Regions from separate parts of the Thermoanaerobacterium thermosaccharolyticum DSM 571 genome, predicted to be linked through region 3. Evidence: riboswitches for the same ligand, from Rfam matches in the RefSeq annotation. Region 3 holds a riboswitch; each other region holds the start of a gene.
What was found. Region 3 has a riboswitch for cyclic di-AMP ahead of TTHE_RS04415 (TrkH family potassium uptake protein). Riboswitches for the same ligand answer to the same signal wherever they lie in the genome.
Positions count from the first base shown of each region.

Region 1: it holds a riboswitch for cyclic di-AMP, as region 3 does, so the genes downstream of both, TTHE_RS03550 (C40 family peptidase) here and TTHE_RS04415 (TrkH family potassium uptake protein) in region 3, are expected to answer to the same signal.
Region 2: it holds a riboswitch for cyclic di-AMP, as region 3 does, so the genes downstream of both, TTHE_RS05490 (C40 family peptidase) here and TTHE_RS04415 (TrkH family potassium uptake protein) in region 3, are expected to answer to the same signal.

Region 1 covers NC_014410.1:722,460-727,292, forward strand. The annotation lists gene TTHE_RS03535 (peptidoglycan D,D-transpeptidase FtsI family protein) at 1-964, opposite strand, end outside; gene TTHE_RS03540 (ATP-dependent DNA ligase) at 1,032-1,955, opposite strand; gene ku (non-homologous end joining protein Ku) at 1,960-2,769, opposite strand; cyclic di-AMP (ydaO/yuaA leader) riboswitch at 2,922-3,039, shown strand; gene TTHE_RS03550 (C40 family peptidase) at 3,046-3,726, shown strand; gene TTHE_RS03555 (sigma-70 family RNA polymerase sigma factor) at 4,012-4,578, shown strand; gene TTHE_RS03560 (PaaI family thioesterase) at 4,604-4,833, shown strand, end outside.
Region 2 covers NC_014410.1:1,132,887-1,137,719, reverse strand. The annotation lists gene typA (translational GTPase TypA) at 1-1,525, opposite strand, end outside; gene TTHE_RS05490 (C40 family peptidase) at 1,689-2,387, opposite strand; cyclic di-AMP (ydaO/yuaA leader) riboswitch at 2,393-2,524, opposite strand; gene TTHE_RS14570 (AEC family transporter) at 2,713-2,997, shown strand; gene TTHE_RS05485 (AEC family transporter) at 3,008-3,631, shown strand; tRNA gene TTHE_RS05480 (tRNA-Leu) at 3,694-3,778, opposite strand; gene TTHE_RS05475 (nicotinate phosphoribosyltransferase) at 3,918-4,833, opposite strand, start outside.
Region 3 covers NC_014410.1:895,346-900,178, forward strand. The annotation lists gene lon (endopeptidase La) at 1-1,269, shown strand, start outside; gene yihA (ribosome biogenesis GTP-binding protein YihA/YsxC) at 1,226-1,828, shown strand; cyclic di-AMP (ydaO/yuaA leader) riboswitch at 1,949-2,077, shown strand; gene TTHE_RS04415 (TrkH family potassium uptake protein) at 2,208-3,593, shown strand; gene TTHE_RS04420 (potassium channel family protein) at 3,605-4,258, shown strand; gene TTHE_RS04425 (F0F1 ATP synthase subunit A) at 4,386-4,833, shown strand, end outside.

The DNA.
Region 1 (4,833 bases), 170 kb from region 3:
GACCTGACACAATGTAGTATCCAGGATCGTAAAACTGTTCATTTGGTGTGACTAAAGATTCTTCAAGGGCCGCAGAGGCTGTAACGACTTTAAATACTGAGCCTGGTTCGTACAGATAAGACACAGCCGGATTTGACCATGTGTCAAGAGAGCTGACCTTATTTGGCTCATTTGGATTAAAGTCAGGTATATTGGCCATGGCTAAGATATCGCCTGTTTTTGGATTCATCACTATGGCTGTGATGCCATTGGCTGGGCTGTATGTTTCATAAGCTTTTTCAATGGCAGTTTCAGCGTATCCTTGAATTACAGAATCTACAGTAAGGACCAAATCATCTCCTTTTTCAGGTTTGTATAATTTTTCAGGAAGTCCTATGACGTGACCAACTTCATCAGTATTTGCTATCTCTAGACCAGGGATGCCTTTTAGATACTTGTCAAATGAATATTCAAGTCCATAAAGTCCATTTCCGTCAGTTCCTGTAAATCCAAGCGTCTGCGATAATAGATTGTCGTCTGGATAGCTTCTAATACTTGTATCTTCAGTATAAATACCTACAAGATTCAGCTTTTTGATTTTATTTATATTGTCCAGTGGAACATTTTTTTTAAGTACAGTCCACTCCGAGTTTTTATTGTTTAGAAGCTTATACAGTGAATCTTTTTTCATTCCCAATAAACTGTACAACTGATTTGCAATTTTATCTGGATGCTTTATATTCTTTGGTGCAGCATATACATCACCGCCGCTGACATTAGTGGCCAGGATATTTCCATTCGCATCGTAAATAATTCCTCTTTGTGGCTTTAATACTATCTTAGATGTTGTCTGATTTTTGACGGCCAGTGAATATTTTGGGGCCATGACAATTTGTAGCCATATTAATCGCGCTACAAGACATGCGATTAAAAATAAAAATGTAATTAGTACGAGCAAAATGCGCTTTTTATTTATTGATGCCAATTGAAAGTATCCCCCTTGTACGTTTATAATTTTATTTTAAATCAATATAGTGCATATTTCAATTAGTTTACATGAATCTGCATTCGGTAGGTTTCACATCTAAGGCAAATTCTAAGAAAGATGGTGCTCTCATTTTGAAATTCTCTGACCACTCCATAAATTTAACTTTACATACAATTAGTGGCATAATCCACTGGACGTTGTTAATGCCAAGACCGTAAAATTCAGGGTTGACCTTCAGATCATTGGCGACATCTAAAAACGATGATAATTCTTTTTGCGATATTCCAGATTCTACATTACCAATGTGTATAAGTTTGTCTTCCTCGTTGTAAAGGCCTAAAACTAACGCAGTTTTGTCTATCCTATAACCTAATATTACAGCATTTAGTACTATGTGGTGTTTGAATTTTTGCCACAGACTACTTCTTTTTCCTAAGTAATATTTTGAGTCTGCTTTTTTGGCCATAACACCTTCCAGTCGTTTTTTATCAGTTTCTTCAAATAAAGTCTTACCATGTTCAAATATAAAGTCTGATATTCGCATTATGCTGCATTCATTTACAAATTTATTTAACATTTGCTTTCGCTCAATTAACGGCCGATTCAAAAGCTCTTTTCCATCAACATAAAGTATATCCCAAGTAATAAATATGGCAGGATAAGACTTGCTCATAAAATCTATTTTTAGTTTGTTTTGCTGGTGTTTGCGCATCATTATGCTTCTATAACTTGGCTTATTGTCTTTTAAGACTATTAATTCACCATCAAGTATTGCTTCATTAGCCCTGATAAATTTGTTTAGCTTCATGAGTTCTGGAAATTGATGACTTACATCCACAAGTCTTCTATCCTGCAGTCTCGTTGTAGATGAAAGGAATGCCAGAGTCCTTGAACCATCCCATTTTATCTCATACAGCCAATCTGGGTCATCAAATACTTGGCCTGATACTGCCAGCATAGGTGGAATTTTTTCATCCATCATGGACATAAACTTAAGCACCCTTTTTCTTTTTAGCTTTTTTTGGTGTATTTTCGCTCTTTACCGATTCTATGCTGGCTTTTAATGCGCTTACAAGATCAAGGACATTTTCTTCCTTTGGCGATTCAGGTATTTCAATTTTTCTATCTTGAATTTTCGACTCGATTATTTCGATCAGGGCTTTTCTGTAGTTGTCATCGTATTTTTCAGGAGAAAAATCAGATGTCAGAGTATCCACAAGCTTTATAGCCATCTTTACCTCATTTTCGTGCAGATCTACATTGCGAATTGGTGGAAGTTCATTTGTACTTCTTATTTCGTCAGGGAAGTGCATTGTTTCTAATACCATGTAGTTGTCATTGTATACTCTTATGCAGGCCAAATCTTGCTTTGATCTGATTACTACACGTGCAACTGCCACACGGTTTAGCTTTTTCATTGAGTCCCTTAAAAGGACGTAGGGCTTTGCACCTATTTCATCCGGAGCAATGTAGTATGTTTTATCGAAATAGATTGGATCGATCTTATTTAAATCTGTAAAATCAAGAATATCTATCGTTTTAACTGTGGACTTAGGAATTCTCTCTAAATCTTCTTCATCGATAATGACAAATTTTCCTGGTTCATATTCATAACCTCGGACTATTTCTTCGTCTGACACTTGCCTATTGCAGACAGGACAGATTTTTTCGTATTTGATAGGAGATTTACAGTCTTTATGAAGCTGCCTAAAATGCACTGAATTGTCTTCTGTAGCTGCATAGAGCTTTATTGGTATGCTAACTAAACCAAAGCTTATGGCACCTTTCCACATTGAACGCATGTTTTAACACCTCATTTTTGATACTTCAATAATTATTATATCCATGTACAATTTTATACTACAGGTAAAATATGGTATGCAATTGACATCGATTAATTTTGCCTGTATAATATTAAGTAATTATTAAAAATATAAATTTTTTATTAAATTTATTAAAAAAAATGCCTAATCGAAAGAACGGGGGATATTTTTGGGGTGAATCCGCTTTTGCGGTAGGGTTGCTCTTTACCGAACCCGTCAACTAACCTCGTAGGCATAAAGAGAGGATGGAATCAATTGAATCACAAAAAGTTAGTTGCATCAGTAGTTTTGTCAATAACACTTATGCAAGCACCAAGTGCGTTTGCAATGGAACTGTTAAAGTATGGTTCAAGAGGACAAGCAGTGGTTAGTTTGCAGCAAACGCTGAATCGACTTGGTTATAACACAGGTGGTATTGATGGTATTTTTGGCAGTGCTACGAGAAATGCTGTGATAGCACTGCAGAAAAAATTTGGTCTATCACCAGATGGGATAGTCGGACCTGCAACAGAGGCTGTTCTAAACAGGACTGTTGTGAGTGGAGTTTCATCTAGAGGTGCTTATGTTCGTACATCAAATCTCAGTATTGTTAGCATTGCAGGAAGGTATCTAGGGACACCGTACGTTTACGGTGGTACGACTCCTGCTGGCTTTGACTGTTCTGGCTTTGTCCAATACGTATATAAGCAGGCAGGAAAAAGCATCGGCAGGACTACATACGATCAGTATGCTGGTGGAAGGCCTGTCAGCTTATCGGATTTACAGCCAGGTGATATAATGTTTTTCTCTACATCAGGCAATGGTCCTACGCATGAAGGTATATACATAGGAAACAATCGCTTGATACATATGAGCGATTCTTCAAAGAAGGCAGCATATGATGATTTTAGCGGGTGGTTTAGGACTTACTATATAGGTGCAAGGAGATATTATTAAGAAAGAGTATATTGCTAAAGCAAAAGAACACGTATATGTTAATTAGCTTCAACATATACGTGTTCTTTTTGTTTTTAAAATTTTATTTATGGAAGATTCATTGAGTCAGAGTTCAATTATTCATATTTTAATCACAATATCGTAATTTTCACAATAAACTTTTGCAATATCATATATAGACTTTTCAAAAGCCGAAGTTAGAAAAACACATGTTCGTATAATATAATTAAAGCACAGTGCGGCACTGAAAGGGACCGGTCCTCACTATTTGGTGAGGTGTAGACAATGATAAGCTACAATGAGCTGTGCTTTAAGGCGAAAAGCGGTGATGAAAAGTCCACAGTCGAAATCTTAGACAAATTTAATCCTCTTTTGATATCACTTGCTAAAAAATTTCCTTATGACGATTTTAATGACATGCTTCAAGATGGAAGAGAAGTTTTAATCTTAGCAATAAAGGAGTTCGATGAAAAGAAAGGAAAAGAATTCATCGGTTATGCCAATATGCGGCTTAAATTTTACTTCATGGGTATGCATAGAAAGAAGAAACCTAATCTGTCCTTAAATTCTAGTGCTGGTGATGATGAAGATGAAATAATAGACTTGATCGAAAGCGATGGACTATCACCTGAAGAGGAATTTTTTAAATGCGTTTCAATAAAAAATTTGAAAGATGCATTAAATAGCCTGACGGAAAAGCAGAAAAGGATAATATCATTGTACTTCTTTAGAGGAAAATCATTAGTAGAAATCGCAAATGAGATTGGAATAGGCTATCAAAGTGCAGTAAAGTTAAAAAACCGAGCTATAGAGAGATTAAGATTTGCGATAAAAAATGATATAATTATGTAAAAAGACATGAAAGGATGGTAAAAGTTTGGAAGTAAGGAATAATGGTATAAACGAAGATTTATTCAAAAAAATAATTGAATCAAATAAGAATGCACAATATCATAATCTAATTGGAATGGATATAGTTGAGCTAGATAGCGGTAAAGTTACAATGGAAATGATGATTTCTGAAAAACATTTGAATATTTTTAGAATCGCACATGGCGGAGTGCTGTTTTCGCTTATGGATACGGCAATGGGAATTGCAGCAAAGAC
Region 2 (4,833 bases), 240 kb from region 3:
TTTCCTGCGCATTGTAAAGTCCATACGTCGTTGTTGTACCAGCTTCAAAAGCCACTAGAGAACCTCTAGACCTTGTGGGTATATCACCTTTATATGGTTCATAATCATATATGACAGACGTCATTATCCCATTTCCTTTTGTATCTGTAAGAAATTCAGAGCGATACCCTATGAGGCCTCTTGTTGGTATTTTAAATTTAAGCCTTAATGTGCCTGGTTTTAATGTATGCATGTCCATAAGCTCCCCTTTTCTAGAGCCCATCTTCTCCATAACTACTCCCATAAAGTCCTCAGGTATATCAATCGTCACAAGCTCTATAGGCTCATGCTTGACGCCATTTATCTCTTTTATAATAACAGTAGGTTTAGATACTTGCAGCTCATAACCTTCTCTTCTCATGGTTTCTATCAAAATGGATAGATGTAGCTCACCACGTCCAGATACCTTAAATGCTTCTGTCGTTTCAGTTTCTTCAACCCTTAATGCAACATTTGTTTCAAGCTCTCTAAATAGCCTTTCTCTAAGGTGTCTAGATGTAACATACTTGCCTTCTCTTCCTGCAAAGGGACTAGTATTTACTCCAAAAGTCATTGAAATTGTAGGTTCTTCTATTTCGACAAAATCAACCGGCTCAGGTTTTTCAGGATCCGCTATAGTTTCACCTATTTCTATATCGCTTATACCTGATACAGCCACTATATCACCCAGCAAGGCATCCTCAACTTGAACCCTTTTTAAGCCTTCATATTGGTATAAATTACTCAGTTTTACATTTTGTACAGATCCATCTCTTTTACATATGGCGACATTTTCACCTGATACGATTTTGCCTCTTACAACTTTTCCAATAGCGATTCTTCCAATATAATCGTCATAATCAAGTGTCGTAACAATAAGTTGCAGTGGGTCATCTATATTGCCTTCTGGTGCCGGAATTTCCTTTAAAATTGTATCAAAAAGTGGGCGCAAATCCACTGACTCATCTTTCAAATTTAACTTAGCAACCCCTTCCCTAGCAGATGCGTATACAACAGGAAAATCAATTTGATCATCATCGGCACCAAGCTCTATAAATAAATCAAGCACTTCGTCAATTACCTCTTCAGGTCTAGCATCTGGCCTATCGATTTTATTTACAACTACAATAGGCTTTAAATTAAGCTCTAAAGCTTTGCTCAATACAAATCTGGTCTGAGGCATTGGTCCTTCAAAAGCATCTACAAGTAATAATACACCGTCAACCATTTTTAGTACCCGTTCTACCTCACCGCCAAAATCTGCATGCCCAGGCGTATCAACTATATTTATCTTTACACCATTGTACCTAATGGCAGTATTTTTTGAAAGAATAGTAATTCCTCTTTCTCTTTCAAGCTCATTTGAGTCCATTACTCTCTCTTCAACTTTTTCATTTTGCCTAAAGATGCCGCTCTGCTTTAGCATGCCGTCTACTAATGTAGTTTTGCCATGATCTACATGTGCTATTATAGCTACGTTCCTTATATCATCTCTTACAAACCCCATTTAGGTTATCTCCTTCCACATAAATGCAAATTTTATACAATATATAATAATATATTAATAAACTTCAATAGTCAATAAAATGATTGCGTAGAAATTCGCAAATATTCCACTAAAAAAAGACACATCAACGTGTCTTTTCTCAATCTTTAAACAAAACTTTAGTTTATTGTATGACTCTTCTGGCTGTCGCATAGTGAGTGCTGTAATAGTCATCTTTAAGTGAACTGATCATGACCTTTCCTGCACCTGATGAGGCATGCATAAATTCTCCATTTCCTATGTATATCCCAGCATGATTTATTATGCTGCTACCTAATGTCTTAAAAAACACCAAATCACCAGGCTGTAAATTTCCTCTGTCTACATATGTGCCAACCGTCGCTTGATCATCGGCCATTCTTGGCAAATTTACGCCAACACTTTTAAAAACATATTGCGTAAATCCAGAACAATCGAATCCAGAAGGTGATTCACCACCATAGACATATTTAGTCCCTAAAAACTTCTTACCAAAGTCTATCAGCCTTAAAACAACGCTTCTATCAACATCCCCTCTAGACACTGTGCTAGATGATGATCTTAAAGAAAGGTATTGCCCATATATCCATCCAACAGTTCCATTAGATAATTTTATATTGTACCAGCCATTTTCCTGTCCAAGTACAGTGACAACGTCATTCCAATTTAATTGAGTTATTACTTTTGATGATAAACTGCCACCACTTCTGATATTTACACTATTTCCAATCACAATGCCAGTTCCAAGATTGTCTGCGTAAACATGCGTCAACATTGAAGAACCTACAAGTGTCATTCCGAAAACGGATACACCAAAAACTAATTTACTTAATCGACTATTCATAGCTAATCTCCTTCCTTTTTGCCTCCGGAGTTAGTTGACGGGTGCGGAATAAGAAGGTATCCCTACTGCTTATAGCAGATTAACCCCAAAACATGAAAAATCCTCCGTACCTAAATAGGATTCGGCAAGATTGCTAATATGTACAAGTTTCTTTTATTTTATCAAACATTATTACTAAAGTCAATGTTTTCATAATAATTTTTTAAGATTTTTTTAATATTTCCTTAATATATTTTATAATAATTTAATAAATTTGTTACAATCTATGTAAATAATCGTTATAATATAGTATAATTTTATTTAACAACACAGAAAGGGGATCCAGATGAGTCAGATAATCATACTTCAAAAAATATCAATAAGCATTATAGTAATTTTTTTAGGCTATGCAGTAAAGAAGATGAAATTTTTACCGAGTGAGACTGGAAAGGTATTAAATAACTTTATCATATATATAACTCTACCTGCCAGCATTGCAAAAGTCTTTTTTACTACAAAAGTAAACACCAATTTATTTGTTTTAACATTTTTTGGATTTATCCTAGGCATTATTACTTTTCTAATGGGATTTTTAATTTTTAAAAAAAACAAACTTAAAAAGAGAAACTAAAGGCACGCTTATGATTTCACTATGTGGGTATAACATCGGCCTTTTTGCATTTCCTTTTATTCAACAGATATATGGAAATAATGGACTTTTACACATTGCTATGTTTGACATGGGTAACTCATTTAACGTCTTTGGGATTGCTTATATTATAGCATATGCATTTTCAGAAAATGATAAATTGGATATAAAAAAAGTTTTCAAAAAAATCTTGTACTTCATTCCATTTGATACATACATTATTTCGTTTATTTTGAATATAGCTGGATTCAAATTTCCCGGCTTGATCGTTAATCTTGTAGAACAAATTTCACTGCCAAATACTACCTTAGCCCTTTTCGTAATCGGATACTTCCTTGATTTTAATCTAGATAAAGACGAAATAGTATCACTTGTAAAAGGCCTTATTATAAAGTACATACCTGGTATAATATTGTTTATTACACTGCCACTTTTCTTCAGCACAACTTCAATGACAATTAAAGCCATAATGCTAGGCTCAATAATGCCAACAGCACTAGTAGCAGTAATATATTCAGATGAGAGAAATTTAAACGTAAAACTTGCGTCCATATTTATAACATCTACAACTATTATAACTATTATATTTATGTCACTTATAATGCTAAAGTGGTAATAAACATAAAAAAAAAGCCTTAATGGCTTATTTTTTATGTAAAATATTTCTTTTTCATATTTTGGTGCGGAGGGCGGGACTTGAACCCGCACGGATAACTCCATACGCCCCTCAAACGTACGCGTCTGCCTATTCCGCCACCCCCGCGCGTCTTCATCGCTAACACAATAGTCATTATATAATGTTTTTTAATTTGTGTCAATACTTTTTTATACGACTACATAAACTTATATTACGGCAAAAAATAAATTATATTAAATCAAGCAAGAAGAAGTTTCTTGCTTGATTATATTATTCTCTTTAATTTTTTATTTTCTATTCTTCCAGGAATTCTGCCTCTTTTAGCAATAGGTTCTCCTTCTACCTCTTTAATATCCATAGTCATATCTATTGGTGAAGCGTCTGATATATAGCTTCCAACGCCAAATGCATCTGCACCACTTAATGCAAGTTCTTTTATTCTTTCAGGTGTAAGCCCGCCAGACACAATAATTTTGACGTTATTGTATCCTTTTTGATTAAGCCTCTGTCTTAGTTCATAAACGAGGCTGGCTGTAACGCCTCCCCTTTCTGACGGTGTGTCTAACCTTATTCCGTATAACCTATCACCAAGATATTCAGCAACTCTTAATGATTCCTCTATCTCATCCTTAAATGTATCAACTAAGATAGTTATTTTCTCATCATCAGGCGTTATTTCACTGTATGCTTTTGCTATAGGCAGTGTATCACCGGCAATCAGAAATGCTGCATGTGGGACGGTCCCTTTCGGTTCTTTTCCAGCAAGTTTTGCTCCTAGTATGCAGCTTGCATCATCTGCCCCACCTATAAGTGCAGCTCTTTCCATAACAGGTGCTACCGCTGGATGTACGTGTCTTGCGCCAAAGCAAAGGAGCGGTTTATCTGGAATAGCTTCTTTTAACTCTCTTGCTGCAGTTGCCCACCCACAAGAGCTTGCAAGTATCCCTAATATGACGGTCTCATATGTCCCAAATTCATTGTAAGGTCCAATGATTCTCATGATTGTTTCCTTAGGTTCAAATGTTTCTCCTTCATCTATAGACCATACTTCAATATTTTTATCTTTCAAAACACTTTTTACTTCTGGCAAGCCTGCAAAAATTCCATTTTTTCGTGCAAATATCTCTGCTGTAACGACTTTCCCATCGATTCCTAAGTGTTTTAAAATATCCTGAGTTCTT
Region 3 (4,833 bases):
ATCGCAAGGGCAATGAATAGAAAATTTGTAAGGTTGTCTTTAGGTGGAGTTAGAGATGAAGCTGAGATAAGAGGACATAGAAGGACATATGTGGGGGCAATACCTGGTGGAATAATTAATTCATTAAAGATTGCGGGTTCCAAAAATCCAGTTTTTCTTTTGGATGAGATAGACAAGATGAGTTCTGATTTTAGGGGTGATCCAGCATCAGCAATGCTGGAAGTTTTGGATCCAGAGCAAAACTCTACATACAGGGATCATTACATTGATTTGCCATTTGATTTGTCAAGGGTGCTTTTTATAACAACAGCTAATACATTAGACACAATACCAGCTCCACTTCTTGACAGAATGGAAGTCATATATATATCTGGATATACGGAAGAAGAAAAATTGCACATTGCAAAAGAACATTTGGTTCCCAAAATATTAAAAGAACACGGAGCAACTGATGAAATTATAAAGATACAAGACTCAGCTATCATCGGCATAATATCAGAGTACACAAGGGAAGCGGGTGTGAGGGCGTTAGAGCAGAATATAGCAAAAGTTGTAAGAAAGTCCATTAAAACTATAGTGGAAGATAAAGCCAAGTCAATAAAAGTCGGGAAACAAAATCTGCAAAAATACCTTGGAAAGCCACTATTTAGGATAGACAAAGCAAACTTGCAAAACAAAGTAGGCATGGTTACTGGCCTTGCATGGACTAGAGTTGGCGGTGACACGCTTACAGTTGAAGCAACTACTATGCCTGGGACAGGAAAACTTACGTTGACAGGGCAATTAGGAGATGTCATGAAAGAATCTGCACAGGCAGGATTCAGCTATATAAGATCTAATGCTGATACATTGGGTATAAATAAAGATTTTTACAAAAACCTGGACATACACATCCATGTGCCAGAAGGCGCAATACCAAAAGATGGTCCGTCTGCTGGCATAACAATGGTGACAGCGATGGTTTCAGCCATTAAAAAGGTACCGGTAAGAGGTGATATAGCCATGACAGGTGAAATCACACTGACCGGAAAAGTATTGCCTATTGGCGGCTTAAAGGAAAAAGTTTTGGCTGCCCACAGGGCCGGTATACTTAAGATAATTGCACCAGCAGATAATAAAAGGGATTTAGACGAGATACCGCAAAGTGTCAAGAAGAAGTTGGAATTCAAGTTTGTGTCAAATATCGATGAAGTCTTAAAAATATCGTTAGTAGGTGAGAATTCAGATGAAAATCAAATCAATAGAGCTCAAAGTTGCTGCATACAATAAAAACCAATATCCAGATGACGGGCTAACACAAATTGCTGTAATAGGCAGGTCGAATGTAGGCAAATCATCCTTTATAAATACCATAGTTAACAGGAAAAATTTCGCAAGAGTTAGTCAGAAACCGGGAAAGACGCAAGGTATTAATTTTTACCTTGTAAATAATTCATTTTACTTAGTTGATCTTCCTGGCTATGGCTATGCTGAGGTTTCAAAAGAAATGAAAAAACAGTGGTCAATAAATATTGAGACTTACTTAAATGTTTCAGAATATCTCAAAGGGGCAATAATGCTTGTAGACATCAGGCATAAGCCCACAGATGATGATGTTCTAATGATGAATTATTTAAAACATAGAAATTTAAATTATGTTGTTGTTGCCACAAAGTCAGATAAGCTGAATAGGCAAGAAATTCAAAGGTCGCTAAATGTCATATCTGAGACACTTGAAGTCGATAAAGGTAAAATTGTACCTTTTTCATCTTTGAAGAAAACAGGTGTAGATAATATCTACACCTATTTAGATTCTATTCTTGAGGACAATAAAAGAATTGAAGATTAATGACGATAATGGAGAATTATTCAGTGTATTCGTTAAATATCAGTTAATTTGATTAAAAATGAAGTTATATGATGTGTGATTGACATTTGCTATTGAAAAGTACCGGTTGTATAATTAAGGTAATGAAATAAGCCTAATTCCAATGGAAACGGGGGGCCCAATAACTGGGGCGAAATTCGAAAGAATAGGGTTAAGTTCTCTTAAATCCTAGCCCGACAGCTAACCTCGTAGGCTTTTAAGGGAGAAGTTAAAAAACTTGAAGACTTCAGGTTTTTTATATTTTTGGGGGGAAATTGCAATGATTGCTAAAAAAGATGATGCTGGATAAACATAAAGCATTTCTACTATTAATGAGATCGTGGAAAATAAATTTCAATAATTGAGCATTATATTTGGAGATGAAGAAATGACTGTAAGGCAAAAAGTACAGCATACTTTAAGCACTATAACGCCGATACAGGTGCTTGCCTTAGGGTTTGCTGCAGTAATATTAGTAGGAACATTTGTCCTAATGCTCCCTATATCCTCGAGAAATAATAACACGACTGATTTTACAACTGCTTTGTTTACAGCAACATCAGCAACATGTGTTACAGGCTTGGTAGTAGTTGATACTGGAACATATTGGTCTAGGTTTGGTCAGACGGTTATTATGCTTCTCATACAAATAGGCGGACTGGGATTTATGTCATTTGCAACCCTTTTATTTATGATAATGGGTAAAAAAATAACTTTCAAAGAAAGGCTTGTTATGCAGGAAGCCATGAGTGCTCTGACACCGCAAGGTATAGTTAGGCTTATAAGATATGCACTTATAAGCACATTTGTAATTGAAGGCATTGGCGCAGCGTTATTATCATTTAAGTTTATTCCTCAATTCGGACTTTGGGAAGGGATTTTTAAAGGGATATTTCATTCAGTATCTGCCTATAATAATGCTGGATTTGATATTTTTGGTAATTTTAAAAGTTTGACGCAGTACACTGAAAGCTTCATTGTAAATTTTGTGATAATGGCATTGATCGTTCTTGGCGGTTTAGGATTTACAGTGCAGTATGAGATAATCGATAAAAGATATTTTAAAAAGTTTTCTCTACACTCAAAAGTTGTAATCATAACGACATCAATTTTAATCGTGGTCGGTGCTTTAATATTTTATTTATTAGAGCATGACAATCCTGAAACGATGAAATACCTTTCATTTAAAGGGAAAGTACTATCATCATTATTCGCATCTATAACGCCTAGGACTGCTGGATTTAACACCATTGATATTGCAAAGATGACAGATGCTTCAAATTTCTTTACAGTCATATTGATGTTTATAGGTGCATCACCTGGTTCTACAGGTGGTGGTATAAAAACATCAACGTTTGCAGTCATCGTAATGACTCTGTTGTCAGTAATAAAAGGCAGAGAAGATACGGAAATACTAGACAAAAGAATTCCGAAAGATGAAGTATATAGGGCACTTTCAGTTGTTTGCATAAGTATGTTTATAGTGCTTTTTGATGTTTTACTTTTATCAGTATTTGAGAAAGCAAACTTTCTGCCAATTTTCTACGAAGTTATATCAGCGTTTGGCACTGTAGGTCTCACAATGGGTTTGACGCCGCATCTAGATATTACTGGAAGGATAATAATAGTATTGACAATGTATGCAGGAAGAGTGGGGCCGTTGACAGTTATATATGCGCTAGTTCGCAAACATGCAAATACAAATGCGGTGATGAAATACCCTGAGGGCAATGTACTGATCGGTTAGGAGGTCAAAATGTGAGTGGAAAGCAATTTGTAGTAATAGGCTTAGGAAGATTTGGGTCAAGTGTTGCAAAGACGCTGTATACACTTGGATGTGATGTGCTTGCAATAGATAGTTCTGAAGAATTAGTTCAGAACATTTCAGATAGCGTAACTAGAGCAGTACAGGCTGATGCGACAGACGAAAAAGTCCTAAGATCTTTAGGTGTAAGAAACTTTGATGTTGCAATAATAGGCACTGGAACAGACATACAAACGAGCCTTTTGGTTACACTTATGGTAAAAGAGCTTGGTGTAAAAACAGTCGTAGCAAAAGCGCAGAATGAACTTCATGCAAAAGTATTGCTTAAAATTGGCGCAGATAGAGTCATATTTCCAGAAAAGGAAGCAGGAGTAAAATTAGCTTACAGTCTCATATCATCGAATATACTTGATTTTATAGAGCTCTCGCCAGAGTACAACATCGTTGAAATAATAGCCATTAGAGACTGGATAGGCAAATCTTTGAATGAGTTGAAACTAAGACAAAGGTTTGGCTTAAATATTATTGCGATAAAAAGGGGAAATAATATTAAAATTACTCCTTCTGCTGACGATATAATAATGGAAGGCGATAATTTGGTTGTGATTGCGTCAACAGACGATATAAATAAGTTGAATCACAATTAAAATGGAAGACGGAAGAGATAGATAATTGTCAAAATAATGAAGTTTTCAAATTATGAAAACAATATTTGAAATTTACATTCTGAAGTATTATAATTGTAGTTATCAATGAGAGAAAGGGGTGATACGAGTGGAGATAGGACAGTCGGTAGTATTTACAATCCCTATTTTAGGCGGTATTCCTGTGACGACAACAGTTGTAGTAACGTGGATAATAATGATCATACTTACTATAGCATCACTTATCGTTACAAGAGGCTGGAAACTTGTTCCTACAGGTGTGCAGAATTTTGTTGAAACTATAGTAGATGGCTTAAATTCATTTACTAAAGATGCCCTTGGTGAGTATTGGTCATCATTTGCACCTTATCTTGGAACAGTGGCTTTGTATTTAATATTGGCAAATACTATCGATTTATTTGGATTAACACCTCCAACGAAAGATTTAAGTGCCACATCAGCACTGGCTATTATGTCTATCATAGTAGTCATAATTGCATCTGTTAAGGCGAGGGGTATAAAAGGATATGCAAAATCATTTTTTGAACCGATGCCTATTAATTTTCCCATGAAAGTAC